3 regions of the Salipaludibacillus agaradhaerens genome follow, and region 1 is predicted to be linked to each of the others. Evidence: riboswitches for the same ligand, from Rfam matches in the RefSeq annotation. Region 1 holds a riboswitch; each other region holds the start of a gene.
What was found. Region 1 has a riboswitch for lysine ahead of dapA (4-hydroxy-tetrahydrodipicolinate synthase). Riboswitches for the same ligand answer to the same signal wherever they lie in the genome.
Positions count from the first base shown of each region.

Region 1 (4,620 bases):
GAATGAAATCTCGTACATTAATGTCATTTTCCCAACTGCCACCATTGAAAGCCATCCAAGCAGATTCGTTTAATTTTTCAAGTGTTTTTCCCATGATTAACGCCTCCATCTTTCATAATATCGTAAACAAAGGGTCGCTTAACTTTAGAATGATAATATTGTGAATGGATTCACATATAACTTCTATCTTAAGTATAAATTTAAAATCATTCGTGAACAAGGGGGAAATGTGACACTTTTTTGACTATATAACAGAGGTGAAATTTAACTATAACAGATTCGTAAATAGATAATTGTTATATAAATACTCTATTAAAATATAAGGTGATGACACTATGTTAAGCGATTCCAGCAATATAACAGAATGAAGTACATACTGTTATAGCGGGGGGATGAAGCAGAAAAAAATGGCATTACAAAATATGTTTTTACTGTATGATAAAACGAACCTTCAATCAGTGGGAGTTTCCGTTCTTCTCCCACTGATAAGGAACACAAACTAACGTCTTCGCGTCCTGCGAAAATGCTTATCTGTGATAAAATAGTGTTAAATTATTTCTAAATCATAAATGTAATAAGGAGACCATAAACATGTTCAAAAAATGTCTCAAATATGATCAGTCTCTTTTAACTCTTCTAATGCAGGCAGATCCAAGTGAAGCGAACGTTAAAAAGCATTTTGAAGACGGTGAATGCTACTGTATGATGCAACAGCATACAATGGTGGGTGCTTACATATTTGTCGAGCGAGATAGCGCGACGGCTGAAATAGTATGCATTGCTGTTTCAGAAGAATGGCAGGGGAGAGGGATTGGAAAACAACTCATTGCCCATGCTGTTGAGTTAACGACACAACGGGGTTATAAAGGGTTAGAAGTTGGTACGGGCAATTCGAGTATCGATCAACTGGCTTTTTATCAAAAATGTGGCTTTCGTATAACGGGTGTGGAAACAAACTTTTTCCTTGACCATTATGCGGAACCTATTTATGAAAATGGCATCCAATGTATGGATATGGTCAGACTATCTAAAGCATTAGTTTAGCATAGTTTATAATGGACCACTCCTTGTGACAAGTCTATTACATTAACTATACATTTGCTACTGACTGATAGAGTATTTAAGTGAGAAGTTCGTTTATAGAAAAAGATATTGATGAGTAGTCGGTAAAACAATTTTCTCGCCCGTGGAAGGAATATTAGGTGTAGTGCTATCAAACCATTAGGACGTTCTAACACTCATATTATAGAACCCCCATGTTCAAAAAGGTCCTTTTTGAACATGGGGGTTAATATTTATCACAGATAACCGTCCGTAAACGCCCACTGATTGAAGTTTCGTTTTATACGGCTGAAGAAAATATTTTATGCTGAATGGTTTTATAGACGAGTTGTGATTCGTCAGGTGTCAGTGGAACCATTGGTAAGCGAACTGACCCCACTTTTACGCCGCTCATTTCTAGTGCTGCTTTAACCGGTGCCGGACTTGGCGCAGAGAACATGACATTCATAATAGGCACCAATTCACGGTGTAGAGTTTGAGCATATATCGTGTCGCCATTTTCATAAGCAGTTATCATCGCTTTCATTTCATTACCAACAATATGAGAAGCGACTGAAATGACCCCATTACCACCGATAGCCATCACAGGTAGTGTTAAGCTGTCATCTCCACTGTATAATGAGAAGCTTTCTGGCGTTTTGGCGATAATCTCTGTCATGGCATCTAGGTTGCCACTTGCTTCTTTAATTGAGACGATATTTGAGATATCTGACAAACGTATGACAGTTTCAGGAAGCAAGTTTACAACGCTACGACCAGGAACATTGTAGAGCATAACGGGTAGTGCAGTAGATTCTGCAATCGCTTTGAAATGTAGGTACATACCTTCTTGATTTGGTTTATTGTAATACGGAGTAGCAAGCATGACACCATCGACTCCGGCTTCTTCTGCTAATTTGGTTAGCTCTATAGCGGCTCGCGTGCTGTTAGTTCCTGTACCTGCTATGACAGTCGCCTTACCAGAGACTGTTTCTACTGCAAACTTATATAGCTCTGCTTTTTCACGGATGGACAACGTCGGAGATTCGCCAGTCGTACCAGCTATGACAATACCATCAGAGCCGTTTGAGAGTAGGTGATTAATCAAGTCTTTTGTTGCTTGATAGTCAATGTTTCCTTCATGATCAAAAGGGGTTACCATTGCAGTTAAAATGTGTCCGAAATTCATGTACAACACCTCTATTCAAAAGTTTGTCCCCATAATGGGTGACACCAAGTTCCTGAATAGAGCTAAATCGCATGATGAACCGTATGACATACAAAAAGCACCAACGAGGGTCTCGTTGCTGCGTGGATAGATAACGGTCATCCAGCGTGAGATAGCCCTCCATATAGTTTGTGGTAAAACTATACGACAGTTCTGCATTTATTCAATAACAGACCCAACAACACTCGGTATGAGACGAATGCTGCTTCGGCAAGCTTCCCTTTCCACGACTTTCTTAAGAGCTCATCCTCTTCCAGCCATCTACTGATGAACGCTTGCACCTCTAAACTCACTTCAAAAAATTGAAGTAAATATGAACTTTGACTCAACTGTATCAGAAACTCTATCATTTTTCAATAAAATATGGGTGTTGATTATCGAAAATAACATTAATGTGACTATAGTATGAGTAAAAACGAGATGTTTAACTGACACACCAAGGGGAATGTCACAATTATAATAAGATTTGGAGGGGTTTTGATGACGATAAAAGCATTGTATTTTAATACTTCATTGAAAACAGGTGATGAAACGTCTAATACAAGTGGCTTAATTCAAGAATCGAGACAAATTTTGGAAGATGAAGGTGTGACAACAGAAGAGATACGTATTGCTGACTTTCATCTTCCTTTTGGGATGGAACCGGATATGGGTGCCGATGATGAATGGCCGAAGCTCTTTAATAAGTTAAAAGAAGCCGACATAGTTATAATTGGCACCCCGGTGTGGCAAGGAGAATTAAGCAGTATATGTAAACTTATACTGGAAAAATTAGATGCCTCTAGCGACGAGACAAATGATTATGGGCAGCCTATTTATTATAATAAAGTCGGAGGAGCTATTGTGACGGGGAATGAAGATGGCGGTAAACAGGCTGCTAAAACGATTATTTTTGTTTTACAGCATTTAGGTTTTACTATTCCTCCTAATGGGGAAGCATATTGGGTCGGAGAAGCAGGGCCAGGGCCTTCCTATTTGGAAGCGGGACAGGAAAGTGATTTTACGAAAGAAAATGTCTCAGTCATGAGTCATAACCTCGCTCATCTTGCTAAAATGTTTAAGGCAACTCCGATTCCCACAAAAGGAAATACTTAATCCCTCATCATCCATTGCAAAAGGGCGTGCCAAATAATTATTTGGACGCCCTCTCTGTATTTTGACGGTTTTATGGGCAAAATGGTTCTTTGGTAGTTACCATTCAGTAAAAATTTACTCAGAGTAACAGCAGTTCCTATTACTTATTCGTACCATCATCCTGCCTGTTTGTTTGAGGAGGAGATTCTTTACCTAACTCACGTGCTTCTTCAATTATGCCTGAATTTTCTTTATTATTTACAGTCCCTCCCCCTAGTCCTTCATTGATCATGCGATCCACATCTAAAAAATAACGATCTCTGTCTTTATAAGGAGCCATTTCTTTTTCTTGTTTATCCATCAGTCATATCTCCTAACGTGATCGGTGTTTATCATTCTCTTGAATTTTTGAGATAGTTGTTCTGTCACTTCCATCAGAAGGTTGTACAGCATCTTTTCCTTTTTGAGTATTACGTTTAGAACGTGATTTCTTACTCATGTATGTCGCCTCTTTTCTGTGTATTTATCATTAGTGTTCACGAATTATCGGACTATTATGAAATGGATTTTTACATCCGAGAGCTGTTTTTACACAAAGATTGAGTGACGGTAGAATGTTAGGTAAAATACGGACTAAGACAAAAAGATAGAAAAGGTGTTAAAGATGAAAACATACATTGTAGTAGGTGGAGGCATTCTAGGGGCCTCAACAGCCTATCATTTAGCTAAAGATGGCTATGATGTTACTTTAGTTGATCGAGAAGATAAAGGACAAGCCACTTACGCTGGAGCAGGGATTATCTGTCCTTGGCTGTCGCAGCGACGAAATCAAGTTTGGTATAGGCTAGTGAAAGCTGGCGCGAATTATTATCCGACTTTAATTAACGCGTTAAAAAATTTAGGGGAAATAAACACTGGCTACAAACAAATTGGTGCCATGGCGCTCCATCATGATGAGAAAAAATTAAATGACATTGAAAAAAGGGCTTATAAACGACGGGAAAACGCACCAGAGATTGGAGAAATTACACGTTTTTCTCACTCCGAAGCAAAACAAATGTTTCCTCCTCTTGTGGATGGTTATGGTGCTGTTCATGTAAGCGGCGGAGCTCGTGTTGACGGAAAGGATTTGCGCGATGCCTTATTACGAGCAGCTAAAAAACAAGGGGCAAATATCATTCATGGTGATGCCAAATTGATGACAAATCGAACTAACGTAACAGGGGTAAAAGTAGATGGAAATGAGTTGTTAGCTTCAAAAGTGGTTCTTGCGGCCG
Region 1 is NZ_KV917378.1:509,386-514,005, forward strand. It holds gene pflB (formate C-acetyltransferase) at 1-55, opposite strand, end outside; gene BK581_RS02420 (GNAT family N-acetyltransferase) at 592-1,044, shown strand; gene dapA (4-hydroxy-tetrahydrodipicolinate synthase) at 1,343-2,230, opposite strand; lysine riboswitch at 2,375-2,563, opposite strand; gene BK581_RS02430 (flavodoxin family protein) at 2,750-3,364, shown strand; gene BK581_RS02435 (hypothetical protein) at 3,504-3,704, opposite strand; gene BK581_RS20405 (hypothetical protein) at 3,717-3,842, opposite strand; gene BK581_RS02440 (NAD(P)/FAD-dependent oxidoreductase) at 4,008-4,620, shown strand, end outside.

Region 2 (4,620 bases), 310 kb from region 1:
GAAGTAAAAAAATTGATCGCAGAAGCGCAACAAGGTAATCAAAAGGCTCGTGACCGTATCGTCAGTCACAATACGCGACTAGTTTGGTCAGTCGTACAACGTTTTTTAAATAGGGGTTATGACCAAGAGGATTTATTTCAAATTGGGTGTATTGGCTTAATTAAATCAGTAGATAAGTTTGATTTATCTTTTGATGTCAAATTTTCTACTTATGCCGTCCCTATGATTATTGGAGAAATTCAACGCTTTCTTCGAGATGACGGCACAGTAAAAGTAAGCCGATCAATTAAAGAAACAGCGAATCATATTCGCAAAATGAGTGATGAGCTAGCAAAAACGTTTGGTAGAGTACCAACTATCCAAGAAATAGCCGATAAGTTAGACATCAGCCCTGAAGAAGTTGTATTTGCTCAAGAAGCCAATCGGCAACTAGCCTCTATTCATGAAACAGTCTATGAAAATGATGGTGACCCTATTACTATCCTCGACCAAATTTCTGATGAAAATGATACGAAGTGGTTCGATAAAATAGCGTTAAAAGATGAAATTGACAGACTATCAGACCGTGAAAAGTTAATTATTTTTCTAAGGTATTATAAAGATCAAACACAATCTCAGGTAGCAGAAAGACTTGGAATCTCTCAAGTACAGGTTTCACGACTTGAAAAGAAAATTCTCATTCAATTGAAAGAACAGCTCAACGATTAAGTTGAGCTGTTTTTGTATTGAATTGTGTTTTTCACTCATACTAAACATGTCACATGTAATTATGGAAAGGAGAGATTGACTTGAGTCGTGATGAGCTGGATGAAACAAAAATTGATCATCCATTTGTTACAGATATCCACGAAAATGAGCGCCGGATAATAGAACGAGTGGGTATTGGTGAAAGCTTTGACGTAGGGATTAGAAAGATTCATGTACTCGATAAGGAAGTCCAATTTTATTTTGTTAATGGTCTTTGCGATATCGAATATATCATTGAGCTGTTAAAAGAGCTCATGTTTTTAGACGCTACAGAAAGAAAGCGAACTAATAAAGTCAGAGAGCAGATTGAAAATCGACTGACCCACGTACAAGTTGAGTATGCTGATACACTAGATACAGCTATTAAGCAAATGCTCTCGGGGCTTATATTTATTCTCATTGAAGGTGAAGCAGAAGCCATTGTCATAGATGTACGAAGTTATCCTGGACGTGGACCTGAAGAACCTGATACAGAACGAGTTGTACGGGGAAGCCGCGATGGGTATACGGAAAATATTATTGAAAATACGGCGTTAACTAGACGTCGAATTCGGGATGAAAGATTACGCAATGAAATGATGCAAGTTGGAAGAAGATCAAAGACAGATATCTGTTTATCGTATATTAAAGGGGTTGCTGACCCAGACCTTGTGAACATTGTTCGAAAAGAATTAGAAGCGATCGATATAGACGGGTTAACAATGGCAGACAAAGTGGTTGAAGAGTTCGTCGTGAAGCAAGGAATTAATCCGTTTCCGATGGTACGCTATACAGAAAGGCCTGATGTAGCAGCTACTCATTTGTTGGAAGGTCATGTTATTTTATTTGTGGATACATCCCCAAGTATCATCGTGTTTCCAGCTACTTTTTTTCATCATGTGCAGCATGCGGAAGAATATCGCCAAGCCCCTATAGTTGGCACTTTTTTTCGATGGGTACGCTTTTCAGGTATGATATTTGCGTTATTCATTTTGCCATTATGGCTATTGATGGTGCTAGAACCATCACTCATTCCTGAACAATTGCACTACATTGGGCCTGAAGAAACAACAAATGTACCTATATTTGCTCAAATGGTCTTTGCTGAATTAGGAATTGAATTATTAAGGATGGCTGCAATACATACACCTTCACCTTTAGCGACAGCTCTCGGGTTAGTAGCGGCTTTACTAATTGGTGAAATTGCCATTGAGGTGGGTTTGTTAGTCCCAGAAGTTATTTTATATGTAGCCTTTGCTGCCATTGGTATGTTCGCAACACCAAGTTATGAAATGGCGATTGCATTAAAAATTTTAAGGATAGCCGTCCTCATAGCTGTTGCATTGTTTAAAGTACCAGGCTTTGTTATTGCTACAACAGTCTTTTTCATCCTTATAGCTCGAACGAAGCCTTTAAATGCACCGTATTTGTGGCCCTTTCTGCCCTTTTATCCGAAAGCCTTTTGGGATATTTTAATCCGTCAACCAATTCCATTAAAACGACGTAGACCAAGTATCGTTAAACCAAAAGACCCGATTAAACAAAGCTAACACGCAAAGCAGTTGCATGAAGTCTTTGAGTATGATAATGTTTATAAAACTGACAAGAAAAGGTTCACCTTTTCTGAAACAGGTAGAGGTGCAATGAGGAACAGTACATTGTGGGAGCTAAGGAGGCTTTGAAAACAATGGAAAGGCCGAGTTGCCGAAGTTGGAGAATGCCTCCTTACATTCCACCAGCTGGGGTACAGTTGAACATTCTGTACACTGTCACTGCTTATAAATGTGGTGGAGCACTACCCTGAAAGCACACTGTTCTTTGCGTTGAGCTTAAGGGAAATGAATGTGTTTCATATTCATTTCTCTTTTTATTTGTTTTATATTAGTAATACGAGTGACTAAAGGAGTGGATTAATGTGGGTTTATACGGCACGAGCTATATTAATGACTTTGGACATTTAACGATAGGTGGCGTCGATGTTACTGAATTAGCAGAGTATTATGGCACTCCGTTATATATATATGATGTGAAAGACATTCGCGATCGCGCGTTAGCTTTTAAGAAAGCTTTTGAACAACAACGTGTAGATTATCAAGTAGCTTATGCAAGTAAAGCATTTAGCTGTATTGCTATGATAGAGCTAGCTGAAGAACTGGGTTTAAGTTTAGATGTCTGTTCTGGTGGGGAACTGTTTACCGCTATGAAGGCAGGTTTTCCAGCCGAGAGAATTCATTTTCATGGTAATAATAAAACGCCTGATGAGTTGGAAATGGCTTTAAAAGAAGGAATTGGGTGTATTGTTGTTGACAACTTTACAGAGCTATCTTGGCTAATGGCTATGACTGAATCTATGAAAACGCCGATGAAAGTTCTTATTCGAATTACACCGGGTGTAGAAGCACACACACATGAATATATTTCAACTGGACAGGAAGATTCCAAATTTGGATTTGATCTGAACAGTGGTCAAGCTGAAAAGGCGATTAAAATGTTACTTAATCATGAGTATCTTTACTTACAAGGTGTCCATTCACACATAGGATCACAAATTTTTCGAGCGGAAGGCTTTGAAGAAGCGGTGAAAGCAATTTACTTATCAATAGCCCGGTGGCATCAGGAAATGGGCTACTATCCAGATGTGTTAAATGTGGGGGGCGGCTTTGGTATTCGATATGGAGAGAACGACCATCCATTGCCTTTACATGTCTATGTTGACAAAATGGTAGAAACGGCGAAAAGCGAGGCAGCTAAACTGAAAATGCCAGTTCCAGAAATTTGGATTGAGCCAGGGCGGGCACTAGTCGGGGAAGCTGGTACGACACTTTACCGTATAGGTGCTAGAAAAGATATTCCCGATGTACGGACATACCTATCTGTAGACGGGGGGATGACTGATAATATTCGTCCAGCATTATATCAGGCAGAATATGAAGCTGTTTTAGCGAATAAAGCAAACGATGAAAAAACAGAACTCGTATCTATCGCAGGCAAATGCTGTGAAAGTGGCGATATGCTTATCTGGGATGTTAAGTTACCACCAGCTGTTCAAGGTGATATTCTTGCAGTTTCTTCTACAGGTGCATATGGTTATGCTATGGCCAATAATTATAACCGTATTCTTCGTCCTGCTGTGGTTTTTGTGGAAGGTGGAGAACACACATGTGTTATTGAGAGAGAGACGTTTAGTGACTTAGTGCGCCACGAGCGATCATACCGTCATCAGTGTCAACTTAAAGATGTGGATTCAACTGTAAATAAATAATATAACATTTAGATATAGTCTCATGAGTTTCATTCTAACTCAATGTAAGGTAGAATAAAGAAGTCTGACTGATTTACACAATAATGGGAGGTCTTCCAACATGAAAAAAGGCGAAATTGTATTTGAAACAGGAGAAAAAGTTGTTATTGAATTTTTTCCAGATGAAGCACCGGGCACAGTGGCTAACTTTGAAAAATTAGCAAATGAAGGTTTTTATAACGGATTAAATTTCCATCGTGTTATTCCTGGCTTTGTAGCTCAAGGCGGATGTCCTCAAGGTACAGGCACAGGCGGTCCTGGTTATGCGATAAAATGTGAAACAGAAGGTAATCCCCACAAACATGAAAAAGGAAGCTTATCAATGGCTCATGCAGGAAAAGATACGGGGGGAAGTCAATTTTTCCTCGTATTTGATCCTCAGCCCCATCTAGATGGTGTTCATACTGTGTTCGGTAAAGTTATTGAGGGTATTGATGTGGTCGATCGCATTAAGCAAGGGGATGTCATGCAAAAAGTAACTGTCTATGATGCATAATAAGGACAAGCAGTGAGAGTTTTACACTTTCACTGTTTTTTTTGAGCAAATTTTAGTGACACCGAAATAACATGTGATATAATAAACAAAACACAAT
Region 2 is NZ_KV917378.1:823,066-827,685, reverse strand. It holds gene sigF (RNA polymerase sporulation sigma factor SigF) at 1-708, shown strand, start outside; gene BK581_RS03890 (spore germination protein) at 789-2,276, shown strand; lysine riboswitch at 2,352-2,532, shown strand; gene lysA (diaminopimelate decarboxylase) at 2,642-3,988, shown strand; gene BK581_RS03880 (peptidylprolyl isomerase) at 4,089-4,523, shown strand.
Region 2: linked by a shared signal. The riboswitch ahead of lysA (diaminopimelate decarboxylase) and the one ahead of dapA (4-hydroxy-tetrahydrodipicolinate synthase) in region 1 are both predicted to bind lysine.

Region 3 (4,620 bases), 3.2 Mb from region 1:
GACGACAACTTGTCCTGCAGCACGGGGAAGACGACTTTCTGTCGGCAAGTAACTACTGTAAGTGATCATGATCCCCATCCCAAGGGAAAGAGTAAAAAATGCTTGCCCTATAGCTGAAGAATAAACATTTGGATCTTTTAATACACTCCAATCAGGAGAGAATAAAAATGACAACCCTTCTCCAGCACCATCGAGTGTTAAACTATAACCTGATAGGACTATGATAATGATAGCTAATAATGGCATGAAAATTTTATTTGAAAGTTCAATCCCTTTTTTAACACCAAAGAACACAATAGCAATAACAAACGCCATAAACAAAAACTGCCAAAAAACAGGTGCTATGTCTCCGCTAATAAATTCACCAAAGAAATCACCGAACTCACCTTCAGGTACAGCTCCGGCTGTTCCTGTTATATAACTATACAAGAAATAACTGATCCAACCAGCTATGACGCCATAAAACGATAAAATTAAAAATGATGTAAATACGCCGAGTATACCGCCTATTTTCCACACCTTTGAGGGCGTCGTTGCACTAAATGACTGCACGACGTCAGCTTGGCCTTTACGACCTATAGAAAATTCAGCTAGTAATACTGGAAGCCCTATGAGGAAAATACATAAAATATAAATTAATAAAAAGACAGCTCCCCCATTTTCCCCCGTTACGTACGAGAAACGCCAAATATTTCCTAATCCTACCGCTGAGCCAACAGCCGCAAGAATAAATCCAAGTCCACTAGCCCATCTTTCTCTCCCATTGTTCATGTTACTAACTCCTCTCTCTCTTTTACAAAGTGACTTTTATTGATACATTTACCGACTAATGGCACGAGTTTCCCCCTTAAAAATTATCAACATCTAGGTAAATGATTTAACTTACGTTATCTTATTATAGTTATCAGATAATTGAAAGTAAAGTATTTTCGGAATATTATATAAAAATCTAAAAATTGGAATTTATTTAGATAGGGTTTTCATAAATAATCACGGCCCCGATAATATATTATTTTACAGTCATAATGTATACACGCCTTTTATTTCATTATTTTGCACGCAAAAAACCGTTCCAGCCTAGACTGGAACGGAATCGTTTATCTTTTACCATTAAACGGATAATCGTAAGGTGATGATGCGTAGCAAAAAGACGGTGAGAGTAAATAAAATACCACCAACTAATAAACCTAACCATAAACTCCCTGTCACCCCTAAGGCTAAGAAAGCTAAAATGGATATAGCTCCTGTTATGAGCGCATAAGGTAATTGCGTTAATACGTGATCAATATGATGACTACCTGCACCTGTTGACGATAAAATAGTTGTATCCGAAATTGGTGAGCAGTGATCCCCGAATATTGCCCCTGCAAGAACAGCCGCCAATACTGGAAGCATTAAAGACATATCTGTGGCGGCCGCTATATCACCAGCAATAGGAAGCATAATACCGAATGTTCCCCACGACGTCCCAGTACTAAATGCCATCACACCTGCTAGGACAAATAGTAAAGCTGGCAAAAGAGCAAGTGATACATGTTCATCCACTATGCCTGCCAAAAATTGTCCAGTGCCCAACTCACCAATAATTTCTATAATCGTCCATGCAAATATGAGAATATATATTGCCGGAAGCATGGATTTAATACCGGCCCAAAGGCCGATCCCCATGTCCCTCACCGATAGACTACGAACTAACACAATCACAATTGTAATCACTAAACTAACTAGACCACCATATAATAATGAGGCTGCCACGTCTGTATTTTCAAATACCTTTAATAATGTAGCACTACCTTCTGTCCCTTCTATACCAGTGATAACCATAAAAATGCTTGTAGACATGATAAGTGCTGCAATAGGCCACAATAGGTTTCCAACATAACCTTCTTTATCATTCTTATCTAAGTTGCTATCCCCAGGGATAGGACCTTTTGTTTTATCCACTACTTCTCCAGTTGAGAGAGCTCTATTTTCATGCACGCGCATTGGGCCAAAGTCCAATTTAAAATAAGCAACTGCAAAAACTAACAAGATCGTAAAAACAGCATAAAAGTTCATTGGGCCCATGAGTAAAAAGGCTTGAAGAGAACCATACTCTGTGAAATTATGTGTTGCAAATATGCCAGCTATAATTGTAATGATGGAAGCTCCCCAACTAGAAACAGGAGAAATAACACAAATTGGTGCTGACGTCGAATCGACGATATAAGCTAATTTGGCTCTCGAAATACGATGCCTATCCGTCAAAGGCCTACTTACATTTCCCACTGTCAGGCTATTAAAGTAATCATCAATAAAGATGAGCAGACCGAGAACAGCCGATGCTATTTGAACGCTAATACGGGTTTTAAATTTTGTTAAGGCCCATTCTCCAAATGCCCGACTTCCGCCACTTATGGAAATAAGAGACGCGATCATCCCTAAAATTAAAAGAAATAAAATAATATAAAATTCCCAAGTGTTTATCCCACCATCAACATAAAAGATGTTTGTCACAATTGTTCCAACTTGCGACAATGCCTGATTAATAAATAGTTCTTCAGTTTGGTTAATCATAAGGGCACCTACAACGATCCCTACCCCTAGGGAGAATAGGACTCTTTTTGTCACGATAACCATTACTAATGCTAAAATTGGCGGTAGTAATGATAAAATACCATGTTCCATTTTTCTCTTTCCTCCTCTAAAATACCAACACAAAAAGCAGCAAGAGGTGTGTTCTTGCTGCTTCATTGAAGTCAGGAAAATCATCCTCGTCAAGGTAAAAAGTAGTCCTCCACTCCGGTCTTCCCGAAAGTGACAGTGTTGCACTTATTCAATGCAACCCCAGCTCCTTTATTTTGGACGAAATAAAATGCTTCGGCAAAATTTCCTTTCATGACCCCTCATAGCTGTCCTAGCTCTTGATCATTACTCATAAATTTCGCGCCTCTACCCCATTCTTGATGAGGTATGCTGACAGTATTTAATTATTAGACCGAGAACTATAATATCAAAATAACGGTCATAATTCAATAGTTAGTCAATGGAATCTTCTATGTCTAGCTCTTCTGGTCGCTGGATGACTGCCGGTGTCATACCACCTTCTCCACCTGTTCCACCATAAAAGTCTGGTACCTCACCAGGAATCCACACCATCGCTACAGGGATCGATGTTTTCACCACTTCTGTATCAGTAGCAAATGGAATGACCACTTTAACATCCACTTCAATGTCAACTGATACACTCATGTAAGTGTTGTTAATCCCCACATGGACAATATTCTCCTTCAATTGTGATTTCACATCCCCGATTGCTGATAATCTGACGGGCACTCTCGGCCCCAAGTGCGCCAACAATGCATTGTTAGTCGCCTGACCTAATGGAATCATATGTATAATACCGTCCTCCGAAAAGGTCGCTCCATCTCGATCTACATCAACTTCATTTGGGATACGCATATCTTGCACGCGTCCATGCTCAATATCATTTAAATAATTTTGTACTCTCTTCGTGGTTTCTTGTAAAACACGATTATAAATAACGGGATTATACTGAACAAGAATCACATTGCCTTCATCATCTTTTTCGTATTCCACAAGGTCTTCCATATCAGTATCTTCTAAAATATGTCGAGAAATGGCATCATTGATTGCCAGTGTCCCAATACGTTGCGTTTCCGTTTTAGCAATGGCTAATAATGTAGGTCGGACCCCTTTCTCAACGATTATTAACCCTTGTACCGTCAAGATAATAAAAATGATTAAAGAGATCATAAAGACATAACGAAATGGAAGAGGTCCTTTCTTTTTACGGCGCGGCCGAATGGTGCGGAGAGTTAACATGGTCATTCCCCCTTCTTTTAATATCTATGCAACAAAGGAGGATTGTACAACGAAATATATTGTAGAGTGCTGGGGGATTTATCTCAAGGCGTTAAGTTCCAGATAATAATTCTGTGTAGTATGTATGTTTGTGTCCTAATCGTTTGGATACATATTCAATATTTTATGTCTTGAGAAAATAGAATAATGCATGAGTATCTCTTAAACCGTGAAGCGTAATTTTTTAATACCTAATTTCGTCAATAACTTAGCTAATTGTTCCGACTATATTAAAGTCAACAGCAGAAATATTCAAACTTTATGGATGGGTATCTCCCCTAAATACCATACATATTAAGTATATATGATATTTAGGATATATGATATTTAAGATATTTATAGTTAACATATAATGTATAAAGAAATTAAAACGATTCCTCTTTCGAAAATTATATACTTAGTATATAATTTCATTAGAAGAATAGGAGGAATTAACCCATGATAAAGGTTAGAAACTTGAAAAAGGAATTTACACAGGGACAAGAAAGAACACACGTCTTGAAGGGCTTTGATTTGAATGTTAAAGAAGGCGAATTTGTGGCTGTAATGGGACCAAGTGGTTCTGGAAAGAGTACATTACTCCAACTTTTAGGGGGGCTTGATGTCCCTACTGAAGGAGATATAGTAATAAATCAGAGTAATTTAAGTAATATGACGGAAAAAGAAAGAACTATATTTCGTAGAAAATACCTAGGTTTTATTTTTCAAAATTACCAACTGCTCCCTACATTAAGTGTAGAGGAAAATATAGCTTTC
Region 3 is NZ_KV917378.1:3,705,437-3,710,056, reverse strand. It holds gene BK581_RS16985 (sodium-dependent transporter) at 1-771, opposite strand, end outside; gene BK581_RS16980 (Na+/H+ antiporter NhaC family protein) at 1,111-2,667, opposite strand; lysine riboswitch at 2,762-2,942, opposite strand; gene yunB (sporulation protein YunB) at 3,019-3,825, opposite strand; gene BK581_RS16970 (ABC transporter ATP-binding protein) at 4,303-4,620, shown strand, end outside.
Region 3: linked by a shared signal. The riboswitch ahead of BK581_RS16980 (Na+/H+ antiporter NhaC family protein) and the one ahead of dapA (4-hydroxy-tetrahydrodipicolinate synthase) in region 1 are both predicted to bind lysine.